Regions from separate parts of the Paenibacillus sp. B2(2019) genome, predicted to be linked through region 3. Evidence: predicted binding sites of a transcription regulator. Region 3 holds the regulator's gene; each other region holds the start of a gene.
The links. The regulator Rex, encoded in region 3, represses fermentation and respiration genes when NADH is low (regulators of the CRP and FNR family bind a similar motif). The targets are predictions, from matches to a motif close to TTGTGAAATATTTCACAA.

Region 1 (7,996 bases), 260 kb from region 3:
GTTATGATTATGTATTTCAAGTTGTGATGAATATTCACCCGGATACGAAAAGCAACCTAATTCCAAAAATCACGCTGCAGCCATTAATAGAAAATGCTATTATTCATGGGGTTAAAAATATGGGTGAGGATGGTGAGATCACCATCACAGCAATATGTGAGGATGAAACCGTTAGGATCTCTATTGAAGATAACGGCTATAAGTCTGTTGACTATGAAGCCATAGAAGCTGTATTGAATGATGAAAGCCCCAATCCCACTAGCGGTTATGGTATCCGCAATATTAACCAGCGTATTCATTTACATTTTGGCTCTGATTATGGCATCAGCTACACCCCTCGTACAGAAGGAGGAACGCTAGTAACAGTTAAGCTTCCGAAATCGGAGAATCAGGACTAAGGAAGGGGAGCATACAGATATGTTCAATATATTGGTTGTGGATGACGAACCATTGATTTGTAAAGGATTGAGCAATTTATTAGCTTCATCTGGGCTGGATATTTCTAATATCTATACAGCTAATAGCGGATTTGAAGCACTAGACTGTATACGTATGGAGGAAATTGATCTGCTCGTTACGGACATACAGATGGGTGCGATGAGTGGAATTGATCTGATGCAGCATGCGAAACTAGCCAAACCATGGGTACAGACCATCGTAATTTCTGCTCATGAGACGTTTCAATATGCTCAAATGGCTGTTAGGCTCGGGGCAAAGGACTATTTAATCAAGCCTTTGAATAGTGAGCAGTTTTTGGATTCGGTCCGAAATGTACTCCTTAAGATGGGGAAGCCTTCACCAGAACTAGATGTCTTCATGTCTGGAATTAACGAAAGTTTTCGACTGGAAGAGCCGCTGCCGGAATATAGCAAGCTCTTGAACGAATTGCTCATTGACCCTGGAGTTGTACTAGCTGATGGAGATAACCTGCTGAAGCTGGATAACCTGAAGCTACAAGGGCCGTATTTTTCCGTCTTAAAACTTAAGGTACCACTGTCTGGAGCGAACCAGGAAAAGCAGTATACTATGCGGGACAGGCGGCTTCTTTGTTATGCTGCGCTGAACATTGCCAAAGAATTAATGGATCAGGAATGGAACTCGATAGCCTTTTATGCGCCGGATGGAGAAATTACGATCATTATTCAATGGGATGAAAAAAGCTATGAGGATTCTTCTGCCGGCCAAATCAACAGGCTAGATATACTTGGTCGTAGTCTACATTTTAATATCCATAAATATTTACATCTGAACGTAGTCATCGGCATTAGCCAGATTTTAAAGGGGCTTTCGTTTATGGCCGTGTTGAACCGTCAGGCCTCTAATGCAATTCTTTGGAATAATGAGCATAGTGACCATTACGTATTTTATTATGGGGATTTCAACTGGAACAGTTACACGAGTGATCCTTCTGTAGAAGAACTTCATACGCATAGCAATCTGATCGTACAAAAAGCAAAAGAATATATTGACGAGAACTATGCTCAAAAAGGACTTACTATTCACGATGTGGCTAAAAAGAATCATGTTAGCCCCAATTATTTGAGCTACCTATTTAAGAAAAATACAGGTTATAACCTGTGGGAATATGTAATTAAGCTCCGGATGGAGGAAAGTCGGGAGATGATTTTGAATACCGATCTTCGCAGATACGAAATTGCGGAACGTGTGGGTTATGAATCGCCCGAGCATTTTAGTAAAATTTTCAAAAAATATTATGGAATTAGCCCCAGTGAATTGAAGAAGTAAAAACACTCATGACTTCGGTAGATATAGACATGTTCAGTACAACCCTCATTTCCTACAATTTAAGGTAGGAAGCATTTTGCGAAAAATGCTGATAGAACAATGGAATGAGGGAGCCTGATGAATCAAACCGCAGTAGTAACCGAAAACCCGGCGACGCTGAAGGGGACACCGTACAAGCAAAACCGCTGGAAGAAAAACTTTTGGGGATATATGTTCCTCGTACCTGCCGTAATTATTTTTATTATGTTCTTGTGGGTTCCAATTTTTAAAGGCTTACTGTACAGCTTCTACCATGTTGATTTTGTGAAAGGTAATAGCTTTGTAGGCTTTGAGAACTACAGTAGAGCACTTAGTGATCCAGATGTTTTGACCGCATTAAAGAACACTGGGTATTACATGTTTCTATGTCTTATTATCGGTTTTTGGGTTCCGATTGCTTTTGCTATCATGATCTCGGAGCTGAGAAAGTTTGGGGGCTTTGTACGTGTAGCGGCTTACCTTCCTTTCGTAATGCCTGGTGTGGTTCTCTATGGACTGTGGAGATGGCTTTATGATCCGGTGGGCCCGATTAATGCGTTACTAGGCACAATGGGTGTGGATCAGGTTGCCTTCTTAACAGATACAGGATGGTCGATGATTTCCCTTGTGTTTATGGAAACATGGCAGCAGTTCGGATCAGGGATGCTAATATACTTAGCTGCTGTACTCAGCATTCCAAGAGATTGGTATGAAGCCGCTGAGATTGATGGAGCAGGTATATGGGCACGTATAAAGTACATCACATTGCCTTCACTGCGTAATTTAATCTTTTTGATGCTGATCCTGCAAATTATTGGTACTTCACAAGGATATCAGTCACAGATGGCGCTGCTTGATGGCGGGCCAAATAATACTACGCTTACCTATGCGCTGTTGATCGTGAAATATGCATTTACAAGACTCGATTATGGAACAGCTACTGCGCTTGGCATGTTAATGTTCATTGTCCTAGGTGGTTTGGGCATTTTACAGTTCAAGCTTAACAAGGAGGACTACTAAGATGAAAAGCGCAGATAGAGGAATTCTTTCAGAACACGATTTGAAAAAAACAAGTAATAAGATTGTTTATGGGTTGATGTGCGTAGTCATTTTGGTTATGGTTTTTAGCATGCTGTACCCGATTTGTATGACGTTATTCAACGGGTTGAAGTCGAATCAAGAGGTGAATTCATTCCCGCCGCATTTTTTTCCTCAGGAATGGCACTTCAGCAACCTTAAAGACGCGATGAACTACATTGATCTACCCATGTTCCTTAGAAACACCATTTATATCTTTTTAGGGAATATGGTCGTGACGCTTGTCGTATTGGGAATGTCAGCTTTTAGTATTTCTCGTATGAATGTTCCTTACAAAAGAGCTATTTACTTCTTCTTCCTGATGACATTGTTTATTCCGGCGACCAGTTACATGATCCCGAACTTTGTCAATTTGAAGGAGCTCGGATTGCTGAATCAGTATGCGGCTTTCTGGTTGCCAGCGGGAGCGAACACGTTCTACTTTCTATTGTTAAAGAACTTTTTTGACGGGATTCATCCAGAAATCTTTGAAGCAGCACGAATTGATGGGGCCTCTGAGCCGAGAAGCTTTTTCTCCATTGCCGTGCCATTATCCATTCCGATTTTTGCTACATTAGCGATCTTTATCTTTTCTACTGCATGGAATGACTGGTTCTGGCCATCTCTGGTTATGCACAGTGAAGAGAAATATACGCTTGCGACAGCCATTTATAAATACGTTATTAATGTGAAAGCACTCAATACTAATATTAAATTTGCAATCCTGTTTATAGTATCCTTGCCTCCAATCATTGTCTTCTTGATTTTCCAGAAATTCATTATGCGCGGGGTTGCTTTGTCGGCAGTGAAAGGATAAGCAATTATCGACGAATTTATCCACGGATCGTAAACATGCACATGAAAGGAATATAAATACACCTCGTTTGTAAACGGTTTCTAATTTATGATCGATATGTAAGATAATTATGAATTGAAAAGGGGAGTTTCAATGCGTAAGTACTCTAGCGTTCTACTAAGCGTACTTGTAGCCGGATCGATGCTATCTGCTTGCAGCGGCAACAATAACGGAAACACAGCGGGGAACAAAGGCGGGGAAGCATCTGCTGCGCCAACAAATGCGGTAACGGATAACACAGCAGCCGCTATGGATGCGCCAGTGGATGACATTACTCAAAGAAAAGTGACGATCAAGATTCACTATCCAACACCTGACCTGACTGAAATAAGAGCACAGGAAGACGACAAAATCAAACGTTTCCAAGAGGTATATCCGAACGTAGAAATTGTTAAAGACGACTGGCAGTACAATGTAAGTGAAATCGGAATTAAAATGGCTGCGAATGAAGCACCAACCTTCTTTAATACTTTTGCTACAGAAGCTAAATTCCTGGTTGAAAAGGGCTGGGTTGCTGACATCACAGATTTATGGAACAAATATGAATTTAAAGATCAAATTAACACCGTGCTTCAAAATCAATTTATCATCGACGGCAAAGTTTTCGGAGTAACACAAAAAGGTTATGTAACAACCACTATGATCAACAAAAAAATGCTGGATGAAAAAGGCGTAGCCATTCCGCCTATGGATTGGACTTGGGATGATATGCTGAATACGGCTAAAGGTGTAGCTGATGCCAAAAAAGGGATTTCCGGTATTGCTCCAATGGGTAAGGGGAACGAAGCAGGTTGGAACTGGACCAATTTCCTATTTGAAGCTGGCGGAGAGATTCAAAAGATTGAAGGCGGTAAGGTTATAGCTACATTTAATTCCGATGCTGGCGTTAAAGCACTGGATTTCTACAAGAAACTTAGATGGGAAGCTAACGCGATTCCTCAGGACTGGGCACTTGGTTGGGGCGATGCTGTAGGTGCGTTCCAACAAAGTCGTACAGCAATGGTAATGGCCGGGTCTGATGGCGTTATCGAGCAAGCGTTGAACCAAGGTGGACTGAAACCTGAGGATGTGCTTACGTATCCTATGCCAGCTATGGAAAAAGGCGGAAAGCACACAGGGGTACTTGGTGGTGACTATCTAGTAATTAATCCAAATGCTACGCCAGATGAACAAGAAATGGCATTCCGCTACATTACTTTTGATTATTTCTCTGACAAAGGTTTGGAAGCACTGGATGCAATTCTTCAACAACGTACAACCGATGGCAAATACTTTATCCCGCCACTCTTAGACTACTACTCAGCTGATTCTGAGTTTGGTAAGAAGACCAAAGCGGTTTATGACAAGTACACAAATGTATACCAATATAGCCCTGACATTATGGGACTTTTGGATGGTAAACCTGAAGCTCAATACAACACACAGGACTATTACGCAACCATGTCCAATGTTATTCAAGAGCTGTTCTCCAAAAAAGGAACGGATTCCAAGAGCCAGTTAGAAGCAGCAGCTAAAACAGTGCAAGAGAAATTCTTTGATACGATTAAAGCGGAATAGTCTAATGCAAAAACCGGCCCCTTTGGGGTCGGTTTTTTGTTGTGAAGATTTATAAATTTATAAATCTTCAGAAATAGTGATAATCAATTGGAAATTATTACAGTGTAGGAAAATCGTAATTGACTGTGATGAAGAGAATATATTTTTGTGTACTGATTTTAGATATATGGAATAAAAAGGAGCTGAAATTTTGCTTATTAAAGTATAATTCTAAGATTTAAAGGGTTTTATAGCACATAAAATGGTAAAAAGACTATAATATGATCGAATGAAAGCGCTTTGAAAACAAATCAAAAAAACTTTATACTTTGTGAAAGATTTCACTATACAAGGTGGAAATCATGTGATAAGATAAATGTGTAGAGAAAAACAACTAAAAATTGACAGGAGGACGAGGGAGATGGCAGTTAAGAACGAAGTCGCCGCCCAAGTTAAACAAGTTACCGCTGAAGAGTATATTCAGAATTTAGTGGATAAAGCAAAAAAAGCGCATGAGGCGTTCATGGCGCTAGACCAAGAGCAAGTTGACACAATCGTTCATGCAATGGCGTTGGCTGGACTCGACAAACATATGTACCTCGCAAAATTGGCCGTAGAAGAAACTGGACGCGGCGTATACGAAGACAAAATTACGAAGAACATCTTCTCAACTGAATATATCTGGCACGGAATTAAATACGATAAAACAGTAGGCGTTATTGAAGACAACGCTTATGATAGCTTCCAAAAAATTGCTGAACCCGTCGGAATTGTTATGGGTATCACACCGGTAACCAACCCTACATCCACCACGATGTTTAAAGCGTTGATTTCGATTAAGACACGGAACCCTATTATATTCGGTTTCCACCCATCTGCGCAAGAGTGTAGTGCAGCTGCTGCAAAAATTCTTCATGATGCTGCCGTGAAAGCTGGCGCTCCTGAGAACTGTATCCAATGGATTGAAATGCCAACAATGGACAAGACAAACGCATTGATGAACAACCCAGACGTTGCTCTTATCTTGGCAACTGGTGGTTCTGCAATGGTAAAAGCAGCTTACAGCTGTGGTAAACCAGCACTTGGCGTAGGCCCTGGTAACGTACCTGCTTTCATTGAAAAGAGCGCGGATATTGATCAAGCCGTAACGGACATCATTCTTTCTAAAACATTTGATAATGGTATGATCTGTGCTTCCGAGCAAGCTGTTATTATCGAAGAACCAATCTTCGATCAAGTGAAGAAAAAGATGATTGCTAATGGCTGCTACTTTGTGAATAAAGAAGAAGCTGCCAAACTGACTAGTGGAGCAATGAATGTAGATAAATGTGCGGTTAACCCAGCAATCGTAGGTCAATCCGCAGTGAAGATTGCTGAAATGTGTGGCATTCAAGTCCCTGCCGGCACAAAGATTCTGGTAGCAGAACTTGAAGGTGTAGGCACTAAATATCCACTTTCCGCTGAAAAATTAAGCCCGGTTCTTGCTTGCTACAAAGTTAAGAATGCAGATCAAGGTATCGAACGCGCAGCTCAAATTGTTGAATTTGGTGGTATGGGACATAGCTCGGCTATCCACTCCAACAATGAAGAAGTAATCATGAAGTTCTCTAACCGTCTGCAAACAGGACGTATTCTCGTTAACTCGCCTTCCACACATGGTGCGATCGGCGATATCTATAACACTAATATCCCTTCGTTGACTCTGGGCTGCGGTTCTTATGGACGTAACTCCGTGTCGCAAAACGTTACAGCAATCAATTTGATCAACGTGAAAAGGGTGAATCGTCGTACCGTGAATATGCAATGGTTTAAAGTACCTGACAAGATCTATTTCGAAAAAGGCGCTACTCAGTACCTGACCAAAATGCCTGATATCACACGTGTCGCAATTATCACTGACCCAATGATGGTTAAGCTTGGATATGTTGAAAGAGTTGAACATTACCTGCGTCAACGTCAAACTCCTGTAGCTATCGAAGTGTTCTCTGAAGTTGAACCAGATCCATCGACAACTACAGTTGAAAAAGGTACTGCAATGATGAACAGATTCCAACCGGACTGCATTATCGCACTTGGCGGCGGCTCCCCAATGGATGCTGCAAAAGGAATGTGGTTATTCTATGAACATCCAGACGCAGACTTTAATGGTCTGAAACAAAAATTCATGGATATCCGTAAACGGGTATACAAATTCCCTAAACTTGGTAACAAAGCTAAGTTTGTAGCGATTCCAACTACTTCGGGTACAGGTTCGGAAGTAACATCTTTCGCAGTTATTACCGATAAAACAACTGAACAGCACACTAAATATCCTTTGGCTGACTACGAGTTAACTCCAGATGTGGCTATCATTGATCCAGAGTTCGTATACAGCTTGCCAAAAACTGCTGTTGCTGATACAGGTATGGACGTATTGACACATGCTATCGAAGCTTATGTATCAGTTATGGCGAGTGACTACACTGATGGTCTAGCTATTAAAGCGATCCAACTGGTATTCCAATACCTTGAAAAATCGGCGCTGGAAGGCGACAGAGTAGCACGTGAGAAAATGCATAACGCATCAACACTTGCTGGTATGGCCTTTGCCAATGCATTCTTGGGTATTAACCACAGTTTGGCGCATAAATGGGGCGGACAGTACCACACTGCTCACGGTCGTACTAACGCGATCCTTATGCCACACGTTATCCGTTACAATGCTAAAAAACCTACGAAGTTCGCTTCGTTCCCTAAATATTCGCACTTCGTAGCTGATGAGCG
Region 2 (7,996 bases), on a different contig from region 3:
CCCTTCACCAAAAAAAGATTCCTCTCACCCCGAAGGGCAAAAGGAATCTCATCACTTATCTCTCTCTATTTTCTATAAATATTATTTTAAACTCTCCATCCTACCCTAGAAACTCCACCGGACGATCCAGCTCATACAATCTGCGGTAACGTGGTTCTTTTTTCATCAGCTCCGCATGGGTTCCACGCATTTCTACCGAGCCATTTTCCATAAAAACCACTTCATCCATCTGCTCCGCACCGACCAAATGATGCGTTACCCAAATTAGTGACTTATCCTTCATGGCTTCGAACATTGTATTCAAAAGATCACGTTCTGTCCGCGGGTCCAACCCTACAGTCGGTTCGTCGAGTATGACAACAGGGGTATTTTGCAGCAAAATACGAGCTAACGCTATCCGCTGACGCTCTCCACCAGAGAATCGTTGCCCTGCTTCACGGACAAAGGTATCATATCCATCTGGCAACGAGGAGATCAACGTATCCATTTTGGCTAAGGCGCCAGCTTCTTTAATGGCTTGTTCGGAAGCCTTCGGATCACCCATACGAATATTGTTAGCTACTGTAGTATCGAACAAATGTGGACTCTGATTAAGCACCGCTATAATAGAAGGAATATGCTCGCCATAGGCATCTGCAGCGATTCCATTAATCGTAACCGAGCCGTCAGAAGGTTCAATAACACCTTGAATAGCCTTTAATAACGTCGATTTACCCGCACCACTTCGGCCGATGATCGCAATCTTCTTACCTTGTGGAATATCGAGGCTGAGATCGCGAACCGACCAGTTAGCCTCTGAACCATAGTGGTAACCTACATTTTCGAGCTTGATGTGAGCACTCTTCATGGCCTGAGGCAGAGCATCGACTACAGTTGCTTTTTCAGAGACGATGTTCTGATCAGTTCCATTTACACCAGACAATCGCTCTAAGGAGTTACGGTACTGCGGGATTTTCTCCACCGCTTCAGACACTGGCAGAAAGGCATCTGCTACAGGAAAAACAACCAGTACGAACGCCGCAATCAATGTACCCGCAATAGCACCATCTGCAAACTCTCCAGCGGCCCAATATAGCATAGAAAGCACACCAATCCCAATTACCGCTTGCCCAATGAACGTACGAATACGTGCCCAGCTGCGCAGCGCTGCATCGGTTTTGGCTACTTTTCTCTCATCTGCTTCATAAGTATCTACGAACTGGCTTTGTCGTCCACTAATGACCCAGTCACCCATACCAAGTACGGCGTCAGTCAGCTTTTGATAGAGACGATTACGCTCTACTTTCACTTCACGTTGGCGCTTCTGTGTGAACAATAGAGATAAGAACGGCAACACCACTACTAACACCAATATATACAGAGCCATCAATAGCGCAAAGGCGATATCAAAAGTACCCAGTGCAATCACAGCTGCTCCATAAATCAGCAAAGCAATGATGCTTGGAAAAACGGTGCGCAGATATACATTTTGCAAATATTCAATGTCATCCGCAAGCATCCCGAGAATATCCCCAGTGCGGAAGCGCGACGACAGGAACAAAGCCTGTGGCTCCAAGATATTGTACAGACGCACACGCATCTTAGATAGAATTCGCAAAATCGTGTCATGCCCAACTAAACGTTCTACATAATGAATGACAGCCCGACTCGTTCCGAACGTACGCACACCTACAATCGGTACATAAATCATTAGAATATTTTCGACGGGTGTAGACGCTTTTGAGATCAGAAATCCTGAAGTATACATTAATGATGAGGCTGTAAAAATCGTCAACGCCCCAAGCACGATAATAAGCACAAAACGCCAAAAATACGACGATACATACGGAGCAAACCATCCTTCACGTTTCAATGGATTCCCTCCAATTGCGACCCAATCAACTCATAATACGCACCCTTGCGGGCAAGCAACTCCTGATGGGTACCGATTTCTGCCACTTTTCCTTGTTTCATTACTACAATAATGTCCATATCAAGCATCCAGTGCAGGCGATGTGTAGCCAGAAAGACCAGCTTTCCTTCAAAAAGAGACACCATCGTCTCCTTCAGCTCATATTCCGTCTCAATATCCAGATGCGCCGTTGGCTCATCTAATAACATAATTGGACGACTGCTGAGTAAAGCTCGAGCCAGCGCAACCCGCTGCTCCTGCCCGCCACTGAACGAACGACCGCCGCCGCCGATCATCTCATCCAAGCCATTCGGAAGGGTTGCCACCAGCTCTGATAATCCGGTAGCTTTCACAGCTGCAGCCACAGCTTCCATAGAAGCTTCAGGGTAATAGAAGCGAATATTTTCAGCCAATGTACCACTAAAAATATAAGGGCGCTGCGGGATATACGAGGTCTGCTTTCGCCAAGCCTCATCCGTTAATGCGCTAACCGTTGTACCGTTTACTGTGATACTTCCTGAAGTAGGGTGTAAGAAACCACCCAAGATATCGACTAGTGTAGATTTACCGGCCCCACTCTCTCCGATAATCCCAATTTTGCTTGCTCCTTTAAATTGCAGGTTCACCGCTTCCAGCGAAGAAAGACCAGCTTCCTCGTATTTCACACTGACATCATTTAATATAAGTGTGCTATTTTTATGCCAAGTGAATATCTCTTCTGATGTTTTAGATGCTGATTTCAATGCTTGGTCACCATTAAAACCTACTACTTCAGCTTTCACTTCATCCTGATCTATAATGCTCTTCATTGCCTCAGCGGCTTCCTTACCATCGAGAGTAGCATGGAAATCCGAACCTACCAATCGTACAGGCAAAAAATATTCCGGTGCCAAGATCAGAATGGTTAAACCCGTAACAAGGGTCATCTGATCGTTGACCAGACGCAGGCCGAGACTTACCGCGACGGAAGCAACGGATAACATCGTAAAGAAGTCTAGCGCGAACGAAGATAAAAAGGCCACTCGCAGTGTACGCATCGTCGCCGAGCGATATCGATCGCTAACGGTGGCAATACTCGTGCTATGACTACGACTGCGGCCCAGAAATTTCAGCGTTTCTAGCCCACGGAGGGAGTCTACGAAATGATTAGATAAGGTGCGATAAGATTTCAGCTGACGGTCCATCTGCTTGCGAGCCGTCATCCCGATCAAGATCATAAAAACAATAATAATCGGCATGGTGATCGTTAGAATTATCCCACTCGCGGTATCCATCTTGTAGATATAAATAAGTACCAAAATCGGTGTAATTGACATCCCTACCATTCTAGGGATAATCGCTTCTAAATATGTGCGGAACTTTGTTACGCCTTCCAGCACAAGTGTGACAAGATCCCCGGTTCCACGCCCGCCCACCATTCTGGGTCCAAGCTGGAAGAGCTTATCCATCATTTCCCTCCGCATGTTGCTGCCCGTTGCTTCCGCAAAGCGGTAAGAGATACGGCTCATCAGCATGGCGCAAGCATGGCGCACTAGAAATGCAAGAAGGAACAATAGCGAAGTAGCCCATTGTTCCTTCAGAGGTTCTCCTGCAAATAGCGCAGAGATGACTTCTGCCAGCCATTTGGCCAGCAGAAGTATGGACATGCTTTGCACCAGGGTAAGGAGGCCAACGATCAGAAATACCGGCTTAACTCCTTTATACCCAAGCAAATTTTTATCCATTAGTATTCAAGATGCTCCTTCTCGTGAACGCGTTTATGAAAGACAAAGTAACTCCAAATTTGATATCCCAATACGAATGGAAGGATGGTCAGTGCCACAATCGTCATTACCTTTAAAGAGTAATGTCCCGAAGCCGCATTGGTGATTGTCAAATTAAAGGCTTGATCGATTGAACTAATCATAACACGTGGGAACAATCCTACAAAGATAGAAGTTACGGACAATGCTATTACCGCTCCTGTCATACCAAAAGCATAGCCATCCTTCTTCTTCGTCATGAAATAACCCGATAATATGAACGCGATAATTCCCAGCACTACTATAATCATAAGAACTAAACCACGTTGTTCGAAAATATCAGTCATATAATAAGTCATTACCACGAAAGCAAGCAATAAGGCCCCAAGTGGCAAAAGCAATCTTTGCGCCATTTTTCGAGCGCGAGCCTGTAGATCTCCCACTGTACGCAACGTTGTGAACATGAGACCATGTACCAAACAAAGAAGGACAACAGTCACACCAGCTACTACGGTATACACATTTACGATATCTGTAAAACTTGCGTACATTTGCATATCCCCATCAATCGGCAAACCTTTGATGAAGCTGGCGAACACCACAGCAAGGAGGAACGGTGGGAGGAAGCTGCCGAAAAAGATACACACATCCCAAGTTTTTTTCCAAGCTACGGAATCCCGTTTACCTCTAAATTCAAAAGCAACACCACGTGCAATCAAAGCTAATAAAGCAAAGACAAAGGGAATGTAAAATCCACTAAATAATGTTGCATACCACTCAGGGAAAGCCGCAAACATTGCACCCGCGGCTGTAATTAGCCATACCTCATTTCCATCCCAGAAGGGTCCGATCGAGTTAATCAGAATCCGGCGCTCTGTATCATTCTTAGCGAGAATTTGTGTTTCCATCCCTACGCCGAAATCGAAACCCTCCAGGAAGAAGAACCCTATAAACAGAACTGCAATGAGCACAAACCACAATTCATTAAGAGACATCATTGGGCGCCCTCCTCGTTATATGGATCATGCGAATCCCCGTGATCGTTATCCATCGCATAAGGACCTTTTTTAATCACTTTCATAAACAAACCAATTAGAACTAATCCGAGAATGGCGTAAATCGCTGTAAAAGAAATAACAGAGAATAGAACCTGACCACTCGTAATATTAGGCGATACACTGTCTTCCGTTGTCATCAGTCCGAATACTGTCCATGGCTGACGCCCGAATTCGGTCATGACCCAACCCGCTGTATTCGCGATTGGAGGAAGCAATAGTCCCCATAACATAAACCGCATAAACCAAGTGTTTGGACGGTCCATCTTTTTGCGCCACATTAAATACATTGCGTACATACCCAGTACAATCATCAATGTTCCTGCTAGAACCATGATCCGGAAACTCCAGAATGTCGTACGTACAGGCGGGATATAGTCACCGGGGCCATAGGTTTGCTCATACTCAGCTTGCAGCTCAAGCATACCTTTAACTTCACCGGAAAATTTACTGTATGAAAGGAAGCTCAGCATATACGGAATTTGAAATTCTCCAGTACTTTCTTGCTTCTCAGGATCAATGTTTGCCCATACGGTCCAAGGTGCCGGGTCACCACTCTTACCCCACAGTCCTTCGGAAGCCGCCATCTTCATAGGTTGAGTCTCAACCAAATACTGTGCTTGCGCATGGCCTGCCACGGCTACACCAATAGAAGAAATGATACCTACGATTGCTGCAATTTGAAAAGATTTCTTAAAGAAAGATACATCTTGTTTCTTCAATATCTTATACGCACTAATACCCGTTACGAGGAAGGCGCCTGTTGCATACGCAGCAAGAACCGTGTGCGGGAATTCAACCAGCAATTGTCCGTTCGTAATGAGCGCGAAGAAATCATTCATTTCTGCCCGTCCATTATTTATCTCAAATCCCACAGGATGCTGCATAAAGGAGTTCGCTGCTAGAATCCAGAAAGCGGATAACATCGTACCGAAAGCTACTAGCCAGATGGATAACAAGTGCACTCTTTTGGACACTTTGTCCCAGCCGAATATCCAGATGCCAATAAAAGTAGACTCCAGAAAAAAAGCTGCCAATGCTTCGACTGCAAGTGGAGCCCCGAATACATCACCCACAAAACGTGAATAATCAGACCAGTTCATCCCGAACTGAAATTCCTGCAAAATACCTGTAACTACCCCTACTGCAAAGTTGATGAGAAACAGCTTTCCCCAGAACTGTGCCATTCTTTTGTACTCTTCATTGCCTTTTCTAACGTACATGGTCTCCATGATCGCAATCAAGAGCGCTAGTCCGATTGATACCGGTACAAAGAAATAGTGGAATATTGTCGTCGACGCAAATTGTATACGCGACAGCATTACTGTATCCATATTTTTCCCTTCCTTCTCCCCTTTTCGTTAATTATATTGTGTCAAAAATTTAGACGTCATTTTGTGATAAATGTCACACAAAGAGGTACTTTTAACGGTGAAATTCAAATGATTTGTGACAAAAATCACAATTTACCTTAAAAAAAGCAAAAAAAATAAGACGGTTTAACCGTCTTGAAGTTGTTCACTGCTCTATAACAAGCTTGACTCATAAAGGCATTGGTTAGGTAATGGAAATACCCTTCTTCAGCGATTTGAGATCGCCATTCGAATTAAGCAATTGTGGTAGCATCTTCGTGCTGCGAACCATTGGAGAGTCACATAGACGGCAAGAAGGCGCATGTTCAAATGCGAAATTATCCCTCATCCATCCGTTGCATCCATCATTGGTACACGCCCAAATCGCGGTATTTTCTTCCGGTATTTCTTCCAAAGGTTTCTTCCGGTAGTTCATTGCCGTTCCTCCCATCCTGTAAGTCAATAGTGACTAACTAGATATAAAAAGACCGTCCCAACTTTCACAAGCTGGGACGGTTTCTTCTATTATTACAGTTTTACAACGTTTTCGGCTTGTGGTCCACGGTTGCCTTGAACAACGTTGAATTCAACGCGTTGGCCTTCGTCCAAAGTTTTGAAGCCGTCGCCAGTGATTGCGCTGAAGTGAACGAATACGTCGCTTCCGCCTTCAACTTCGATAAATCCGAATCCTTTTTCTGCGTTGAACCATTTAACTGTACCTGTTTGCATGTGTGTTACCTCCACAAATTTAAATTAATATGTTCTTTTTATCTTCAAACAAAGAAAAAATTCACACATTGAAAAAGGTTGTATTACCGAATATAACAGCCCTTTTCAATGCGAAAATTAGGGACTAAATGTATGATTGATATCATATTACCACACCTGATTAGCAAAGGCAAGCTGGCATCCGTATATATCCGTTTCTACCCTAATAAGTATCACCTTCCAATGTAAGGGTTGCCAGTCAGCCCAAAATTGATTAAATCAGCTTATAATTGCCATATTTATCAAAACTTTAGAAGAAATAGATCCCCGATAGCGATACAGAGTATCGCTATTTCAGGAAGCTCTACCTTCTCAACCGAAGGGGTAGTCCGCTCTACTTGTCATTACTGCTATATCATTATATGCCGACTTCCAGCATATTATTCCTCTGGTTTTTCAAGAAGTTTTACTGTAGTCTGATTGACTTTCCCATTTCGATAATAGGTAATCTTCAGATCCTCACCAATCTTCGTCTGATTATATAAATACTTGCGAAGGGAAAGCGTGGATGTAATAGGTTCATCATTAAATTTCGTAATTACATCATTGAACTGTATTCCCGCTTCTTGTGCAGGTCCAACAGCATCCAGAACGACAACCCCATCCTTAACATTGTTCGGTAGGTTCAGCTCCTTGCGTTGGTCCTCTGCGAGAGGAATGTAAGGATTGTTTAAATCTACCGAATATACGCCTAAGTAGGAACGGGCAATCCGCCCTTTCTCAGCCAGTTCATTAGCGGTATCTATCACATGGTTAGCTGGAATAGCAAAACCCAGCCCTTCTACACCTGCATCGGAGATTTTCATCGTGTTAATACCGATGACTTTACCATCCAGATCCACAAGCGCCCCGCCGCTATTGCCTTCATTAATTGCCGCATCGGTCTGAATGACCTCTTGCTCCCAATCATATACGCCGTCCTGATTCAAGGATACGGGAACCTTCCGTTCAGTATAGCTGACAATACCTGAAGTCAATGTGTCACCAAGTCCCAACGGGTTTCCGATGGCAATGACCGTTTCACCTAGACGAAGCTTCGAGGAATCCCCGAGCTCTGCGATTGTATTGATACCCTTGGCATCAATAGAAAGCACCGCGATGTCACTCACTTTATCCGTTCCAACAAGTGTAGCTTTACGTGTCTCGCCATCTACTGTTACGACCTCAAGATTGCTAGAGTCTTCGATG
Region 3 (7,996 bases):
TACGCCATGTAATGAATGGCAGGGATGAAAGACCCCGTTCTCGCAGAAAATGAAGTCAGGCAAGCTGAACTGATTTCATCTTCAGTAAGGGGGGATAGCCCATGTTTCAACATTTGTTTGCTGAAATGAACAAGGTGCTTCAGGAGATCGTTACAGATTACCCTACAGCGGAGGGTGCCCGCCGGAATGAGCTTTTATGCAATTATAATATGCTGCATCGACTTAGTGATAAAGTGATGGATGAATGGCTGGCCTTTGCAGAGAAGCTAAGTCACTTTCGTGAAAGTGTAGATTTTACGACTGTGGTTGAAGAGGAAGTGCCAGAACAGGAAGCACCCGAGCTGTGCATGGATACTTTTGTTAGAGGTCAGGGGTATTATAAGCTGCTGATGTATGGGAAATGTATTGAACAGTTTAAGGAAGTTATTGTGCAATATCCGGATAGCTTGGCTGCTCGATTATATTTAGCCATCTCTTACCTGCAGGAAGGGGAGGGGGAAGCTGCTTGGAATCATCTGAACCATATGCTCGGTTTGATACGGGAAACCAAGCTGAAGGCAATGGTTTATAACGCTTTAGGTTGCATCAGGGCCTCTCAAGAACGTTTCAATGAAGCGCAGGAGCTGTTTGGCCTTTCTTTGCAACTTGACCCGGCACTTCCTGAACCAACCGTTAATTTGGAGGTTTGCCGCCGCCGAGGAGGTAAGCTTCATTTCGGAAATCAGCTTGTTTCATTATTGTAAATTATTACGTTTACGGTTTATTATTCCGCATTTTCATTCAAGCGATGCATCCCCTGAACCAGTGGTGTGCATCGCCTTTTTTCGCAACTTCTGTTATGCTGATTAAGAGTCTCAATTGAAAGGGAATAGAATTATAATGAAATTTGCCGTGCTTGATTTTGAAACAACGGGAACCCAATCCGTGGGTGAAATTATCCAGGTTGGCCTTGCAATTATAGAAGAAGACCGGTCCATCTCCCGGGTATATGGTTCCTACGTCAAGCCCGGAACGCCGATACCTCCTTTTATAACTGGTCTAACGGGGATTACCGACGATGATGTAAAGGATGCACCTGAGCTGGATGAGATGATGATGGAGCTTGTCCCACTCTTGGATGATGTTGTGCTTGTAGGGCATAATGTCGCATTTGACTTCCATTTTTTGCAAAATGCTTTAGACCGATGTGGGTATTTACCATTTCAAGGGCGGATTTTAGATACGATTGATTTTCTGAAAATCTGCTTTCCTTCCCTCACATCCTATCAACTAGGATCAGTTAGTGCACATTTTGGAGTGACGCATGATCGTCCGCATCAGGCAGACAGTGATGCACTCGCAACTGCTCTTGTATTGCTGAAATGTCTGGAGGAGCTCTACGATTTGCCTCTGCTGACGATTCAGAGACTCTGTGAGCTGTTTACGGAAGAGGATAGTGATCTGGGTTGGTATTTTGATGGTCTGCTGCGTGAACGGGAAGCGGAGACGCTTCAGCCCGAAGGTGATCTGACTTTCTATCGTCAATTAGCGCTTGCTGTAGGAGACTGGAATGAATTAGCTCCACCTCGAGACGAGCATGCTGAGAATCCACTACACAATTTATCTTTTACAGATTATATGGATGAAGTAACGAAACGACTTAAAGAAACTTTGCCACAGTATGAAAGCCGAGAAGCTCAGGATATTATGATCAATGAGGTGATGACGGCACTTGCCGAAGACAAGCATCTATTGATCGAAGCAGGGACAGGAACCGGTAAATCCCTTGGTTATTTATTGCCTGCCATATACCAAAGCGTACGCACTAATGAAAAAGTCATGGTCAGCACTCATACTATTAATCTGCAGGATCAATTGCGTGAGCGTGATATTCCTTTGTTAACGCAGGTAGTTCCTTTTCCATTTAAAGCTGCAATTTTTAAGGGCAGAGGGCATTATTTGTGTCTTCGTAAGTTCGAACATAAAATTAATAAAAAAGACTTTATAAGTCCGAGGGAAGATGCGCTTACTGCGGCTCAGATGATCGTTTGGCTGACACAAAGTGAATCAGGAGATGACGAAGAGCTCAATCTAAGTGGACGTGGCGGAGATTTTTGGGAGACGGTGGCAAGCGATACCGATTCTTGTCTGGGTCGCTCGTGTCCTTGGTTCCGTAAGTGTTATTATCATCGGGCTAAGCATGAAGCTGGTATTGCAGACGTGGTTATTACGAACCACTCTAAGCTTTTCGCAGATGTTAAGGCTGGGCATCAACTACTTCCGGCTTATGAACATCTTGTAATAGATGAAGCCCATCATCTGGAGGACGTGGCTGGCAAGCATTTAGGCATGCATATGAAACATTTCACGGTGGCACATACACTATCGCGTCTTTATAAGGATAGTCGAAATGGCCAACTTCCTACACTTCGCCAAATGCTTCAGTCATCAGGCAGTGAGGAAGCTTCTGAATGGAGCGGAGTGATCGATAGAATCTATCCGGACCTGCTTACCGTAAAAGAAACCTGGGATCTGCTTAGTGATAAACTATTCAGCCTCTTGCCGGAACGTAGCGATGCAGCGGCGGGAGAAGCCGGCCAGTTAGTCATGCGGCTACTTCCTACCCGTAAACCGAAAGATTGGGATGAATTGGTTGCTTTAGAGAATACTATGAATCTGACATTAAGCGAAATTATCCGTAAAGGTGATAAAATGCTTAATGAGATGCGAGATCAAGAAGGTCAATCTTCCTCAGATAGTCTAGTTACCGATATTAGCGGCTTATTTAAGGATTTAGCTTCTATACGTGAGCAAGTACGGTTTTTTATGGGATTAAATGATGAGAATGTAGTATATTGGCTGGAGGCGAATGGAAATTATCGCAGTAAATCGCTACAGTTGTATGCCGTTCCTGTTGATGTTAGTACTCAGCTTAAGGAGCTGTTTTTCGACAAGAAGAAAAGTATCGTGCTAACTTCGGCGACACTCTCTGTCGATAAATCTTTCCAGTTTATGATTGATAATCTCGGACTTAATGAAGCTGCGGAAGAGGGACGTCTGATGACATCACTCCTGCCTTCTCCCTTTAAGTATCGGGAGCAGGCGCTGTTAGTTATTCCGCGGGATTTCCCTAGTGTGAAGGGGAGTGTAGGCGATGCACGATTTGTCGATACACTCGTACAGTCACTAGCAGAAGCAGCTATTACAACACGTGGGCGGATGCTTGTCCTGTTTACTTCTTACAAGATGCTACGCCAGGTTTACGATCCTCTGAAAGAGGCTCTAGCCTCACAAGAGATCACGGTGCTAGGTCAAGGCGTGGAGGGGGGCAGCCGTAGCAAGCTGATCCGCCGTTTTCAGGACAGTGCAGCTTCTGTACTGTTAGGAACAAGCAGCTTTTGGGAGGGTGTAGATATTCCAGGTGAAGCATTAACATGCTTGGCCATCGTGAGGCTCCCATTTCAACCGCCAAACCACCCCCTAGCGGAAGCGAAGTCTGAGTTATTACAAGCCCAGAAAAAGAATCCGTTCATGAAGTTGTCTGTTCCTCAGGCGGTTATTCGCTTCAAGCAAGGATTTGGGAGGCTGGTACGGACAGCGCAAGATCGGGGTATTGTTATTGTGTATGACACAAGGGTGATCGAATCTCACTATGGGAAGTATTTCCTCTATTCGTTGCCTGGCCCGAAAATGGAGCATATGCTTACGGATCAAATGGTTCCTCGTATAGCGGAGTGGTTGGAAGACGGAGGCGTTTCTTGAAAAGAACGTCATCGATCTTATTAATCACTCTACAAGGAAGGGCGGTATAAGAATACCGCTCTTCCTTGAGACGAGGTGCAGATATTTCGATAGGATTTGAACAGAATATCACTTAAATTAGGAGGTAAATTATGAAATCGGATAAAATATCAGAAGCCGTTGTTCGCAGACTTCCTGTGTACTTGCGTTTCTTGAATGATCTCCAGAAACGTGAAATATTAACCGTTTCCTCACAAGAACTAGGACAAAAACTTGATTTAAATCCTGCTCAAATTCGTAAAGATTTAGCTTATTTTGGAGACTTTGGTAGAAAAGGTATCGGGTATGACGTAACTTATCTTATTGAAAAAATCCGTCATATTCTGAAGCTGGATCAACAATTGAATGTGGCTTTAGTAGGAGCCGGTAACCTTGGACATGCATTATCTAATTACAATGCTTATCTGAAAGATACTATGAAGATTACCGCTATATTTGACTCCTATGCACCTAAGGTAGGGCGGAAAATCAACTCTCTTACCGTTCAACCGATGGAGGAGCTTGGTCAGACGGTTCGTGAGCAAGGTATTCGAATTGGGATAATTACTGTGCCTGATTCAGAAGCGCAGAATGTAGCAGATATTCTCATTGAGTCTGGCATTGAGGCGATTTTGAATTTTGCACCAGTGATTCTAAAAACACCATCGAATATCCGGGTTCATGCTGCCGATTTTACAACGGATTTGCAAAGCCTTGCTTATTATTTGAAAGACGGAAAGGAAGAAACCGGAAATGAAGAGCAGTAAAACGATTATTAAGGGCGGGCGTTTTCTTATTCCGGGAACGGATGAGCCGGTTCTGAGCGGATACATGACTATTGAAGATGATTTGATCACTTACATAGGAAAAGAAGAGCCTTTAATGGAAGATGATGTGCAAGTTGTTGATGGCAGTCGTCTGCTGTTAATGCCAGGTCTGGTAAACACACATGGCCATGCGGCAATGTCATTGCTTCGTGGTTATGGAGATGATTTAGCACTTCAGGTGTGGCTTCAAGAGAAGATGTGGCCAATGGAAGCGAAATTCACTGGAGAAGATGTATACTGGGGAACCTCCTTGTCGGTACTGGAAATGCTAAAAGGTGGTACTACAACCTTCTTGGATATGTATGATCATATGGACCGAGTAGCAGAGGTAGTCGAATTATCAGGCATCCGTTCCGTACTGATGAGAGGCGTAATCGGATTATGCCCAGAGGAATTGCAAAATCACAAGCTTGCGGAAGCGATTTCTTTTGCACGAAATTGGCATGGTAAGGCTGACGGCAGAATTACGACGATGATCTCGCCACACGCCCCATATACTTGCCCACCGGACTTCTTTGTTAAGTTTGTACAAGCGGCACATGATTTGGATTTACCGATGCATACCCATATGTCCGAGACCAAACGCGAAGTGGAGCAGAATGTGGTGGATTACGGACTTCGGCCTGTAGCGCATTTAGAGAAGCTTGGAATGTTCACACGTCCGTCTATTGTTGCACATGGTGTTCATTTGAATGATGAAGAGATCGAGATACTGGCTCGTCATGATGTAGGCGTGTCTCATAACCCAGGAAGTAATCTGAAACTGGCTAGTGGAGTGGCTCGGGTGACGGATCTTCTAAAGGCTGGTGTGAAGGTGTCACTGGGTACAGATGGTGCGGCAAGCAATAATAACCTGGATATGTTTGAAGAGATGCGTCTTGCAGCTCTCATCCATAAAGGTGTAAGTGGTGATCCGACGGCTGTTCCAGCTCCGGAAGCGCTGCGTATAGCTACAGAGTATGGCGCAAAGTCTATCTTTTTAAATGATGTGGGTAGACTCGCTGTTGGCATGAAAGCGGACTTTATCGCGATTGATATAGACCAGCCGCATTTGCTACCACACACAGATCTGTTGTCTCATGCTGTATACTCTGCCAGCGCCAAGGACGTTGAGCATGTATGGGTGAATGGTAAACAGGTTGTAAAACATGGAGAATGTGTAACGCTAGATGAGGAAACAATCCGTCGTAAGGCGCAAGAATCATTTGATGGACTGCTTAAACGATAGTCTAAGATCATAACGAATAACTGAAAGGCTGTGACTTTCTGCGATTGCAAAGTTACAGCCTTTTGTGTTTCTGATAATAGATCATTGAATTGGATATGAAACTTTGGATAAACACACAGGTGTGTTATATAATCAAAAAAGATATATTACTAGAAAGGGAGCTGTACCTTGAAGAAAAGGAAAAAATGGATCCTCCTGGGGTCAGTTCTGATTCTGCTCCTTCTGTTCGGACTTATCCAGTTCTATGCTTATATTATGAAAGATCAATGGAACGAGCGAGATATCGCTAAGGATGTCGCTAAAACCAGTGCTGGTCTGACAGAGGTAACCAAAGCGCAGAAATCCGTGTGGGATGAAAATGCGGTGTACTGGGTCTTAACAGGGAAGAATGAAGCCGGGACCGAGTTGATGGTTTGGGTACGTTTTACTGTAGACGGGAAGTTTGCTGAAGGAACCGACGCAGTATATGCTGAAGAACTAAGTAAAGGAACCTCTGAAGCGAAAATGCGTAGCCTTATAAAAGCCGATCTTCCGGACATCAGCATTGAGCGGTTGTTGCCAGGAGTATATAACGGGGAGTATGCTTGGCAGCTTTTTTATAAACAAAGCGGTCGATATTATTATCAATTTTATCGGTTCTCAGATGGGGCTCGAATGGGTGAAGGTTACAGTTTACCTAGCCGCTAAATTAAACAAAAGCATTATAGGAGAAACAAGCGGACCATTTATGGTTCGCTTGTTTTTTAAAATGACATATTATTTGATATACTATAAGTACACTAACTGTGATATACTATAAGAGTAGATTTTATATATTGGGATTTAAAGATTCATACGAAAAAAGGTCTGTTATTTAAGAGTAACAGCCCTTTTTTTGTCGAATTAAATCAATAAATTAAATAAAATGGAAAGAATTAAAAAATAAAATTTTAAATATCTTCACACTTTTTTTCAATATAGTATATACACCTGTGATATACTACTGTTTGTAATTAGAACAGTGTTAGTAGAACGTCAGGCTCTGATGAGCTCTTAGCAGCTATGACTTTGGATCATTCTGTTTACATTTTTTCATCTTTGAGAGGAGGACGTTTCTTGAAATTACGTCTTGTACCTGTACTGATAACGTCTCTACTGTCGGCTATGCTATTATTCGGAGGATTCTTTTTATATCGTCAGTTTGCTTTACAGGAACCGCTCCAAAAGATTGTAACTGGATTTGAGGGAGTAAATACTTCACATATTAGTATTAACCGCGATGAGGTCACTTTGAAACTTGATTTGCAGCCGGGCACGAATTTACGTGATCTAGTATCGTATGTATCCAAAGAAGGAAAATCAGTGATTGAAGGACGTAAACTTAAACTCGATGTGGAGCAAAATTCAAGTGAACTATTGGATGATTACTGGGATAAAGCGATGTTCTCTGTAGCTGAAGCCATGGAGAGCCGTAAATATACGATTATACCTACAGAACTTGATAGATTGAAACAGCAAAATACGGAATTTAAAGATGTGATAGCATCTACTGATATCGACGACAACAATGTGTACGTAAGCTTGAGTAATGGAAAAGAAAGCAAGTTTATTATTTTGCCGCGAAAACCTGCGACCTTGGGGGTATGGAATAATGCCTAAGTACCTTAAAGAAATTTTACTCGGATTTATTCCTGTGCTGTTTATTTTCATGGCTTTTTTAGGTATTAATATATTCCCGATTGTTATAGCAGCTGGAATGCTTACTGCATTACTTATAATTGCTCATTTGCGTGGCGGGCTTACGGTGAACGCTGGTGCGGGGAAGAAACGCCAGAAGGAAGGGCCTTCAAAGCTCACTTTTGAAGAAATTGGTGGGCAAGACAATGCGAAGCAAGAGCTTCGTGAGGCACTTGATTTTTTGATCCGGCATGAGGAGATCAGTAAATTTGGGATTCGTCCTTTGAAAGGGATTCTACTCACTGGCCCTCCAGGAACAGGTAAGACCCTTATGGCCAGAGCAGCTGCGCATTATACAAACTCTGTATTCGTGGCTGCATCAGGCAGTGAATTTGTAGAAATGTATGTAGGTGTCGGGGCCGGCCGGATCCGCGATTTGTTCAAGGATGCTCGTAACCGTGCTGTTAAGGAAAATAAACAGAGTGCCATTATTTTTATTGATGAAATTGACGTAATTGGCGGTAAA

Region 1: the regulator Rex is predicted to act here: its motif matches at 5,563-5,580, upstream of adhE (bifunctional acetaldehyde-CoA/alcohol dehydrogenase).
Region 2: the regulator Rex is predicted to act here: its motif matches at 6,136-6,153, upstream of PAENI_RS08290 (cytochrome ubiquinol oxidase subunit I).

Annotation. Positions count from the first base shown of each region.
Region 1 is NZ_VTZR01000024.1:191,485-199,480, forward strand. Features, by position in the region: gene PAENI_RS22120 (cache domain-containing sensor histidine kinase) at 1-398, shown strand, start outside; gene PAENI_RS22125 (response regulator) at 418-1,746, shown strand; gene PAENI_RS22130 (carbohydrate ABC transporter permease) at 1,864-2,784, shown strand; gene PAENI_RS22135 (carbohydrate ABC transporter permease) at 2,786-3,658, shown strand; gene PAENI_RS22140 (ABC transporter substrate-binding protein) at 3,791-5,254, shown strand; gene adhE (bifunctional acetaldehyde-CoA/alcohol dehydrogenase) at 5,655-7,996, shown strand, end outside.
Region 2 is NZ_VTZR01000010.1:51,935-59,930, reverse strand. Features, by position in the region: gene cydC (thiol reductant ABC exporter subunit CydC) at 101-1,852, opposite strand; gene cydD (thiol reductant ABC exporter subunit CydD) at 1,849-3,615, opposite strand; gene cydB (cytochrome d ubiquinol oxidase subunit II) at 3,615-4,631, opposite strand; gene PAENI_RS08290 (cytochrome ubiquinol oxidase subunit I) at 4,628-6,022, opposite strand; gene PAENI_RS08285 (cold-shock protein) at 6,246-6,476, opposite strand; gene PAENI_RS08280 (cold-shock protein) at 6,569-6,769, opposite strand; gene PAENI_RS08275 (S1C family serine protease) at 7,189-7,996, opposite strand, start outside.
Region 3 is NZ_VTZR01000024.1:453,170-461,165, forward strand. Features, by position in the region: gene PAENI_RS23370 (tetratricopeptide repeat protein) at 102-743, shown strand; gene dinG (ATP-dependent DNA helicase DinG) at 880-3,741, shown strand; gene PAENI_RS23380 (redox-sensing transcriptional repressor Rex) at 3,873-4,526, shown strand; gene PAENI_RS23385 (amidohydrolase) at 4,513-5,814, shown strand; gene PAENI_RS23390 (cell wall elongation regulator TseB-like domain-containing protein) at 5,983-6,501, shown strand; gene PAENI_RS23395 (hypothetical protein) at 6,910-7,452, shown strand; gene PAENI_RS23400 (AAA family ATPase) at 7,445-7,996, shown strand, end outside.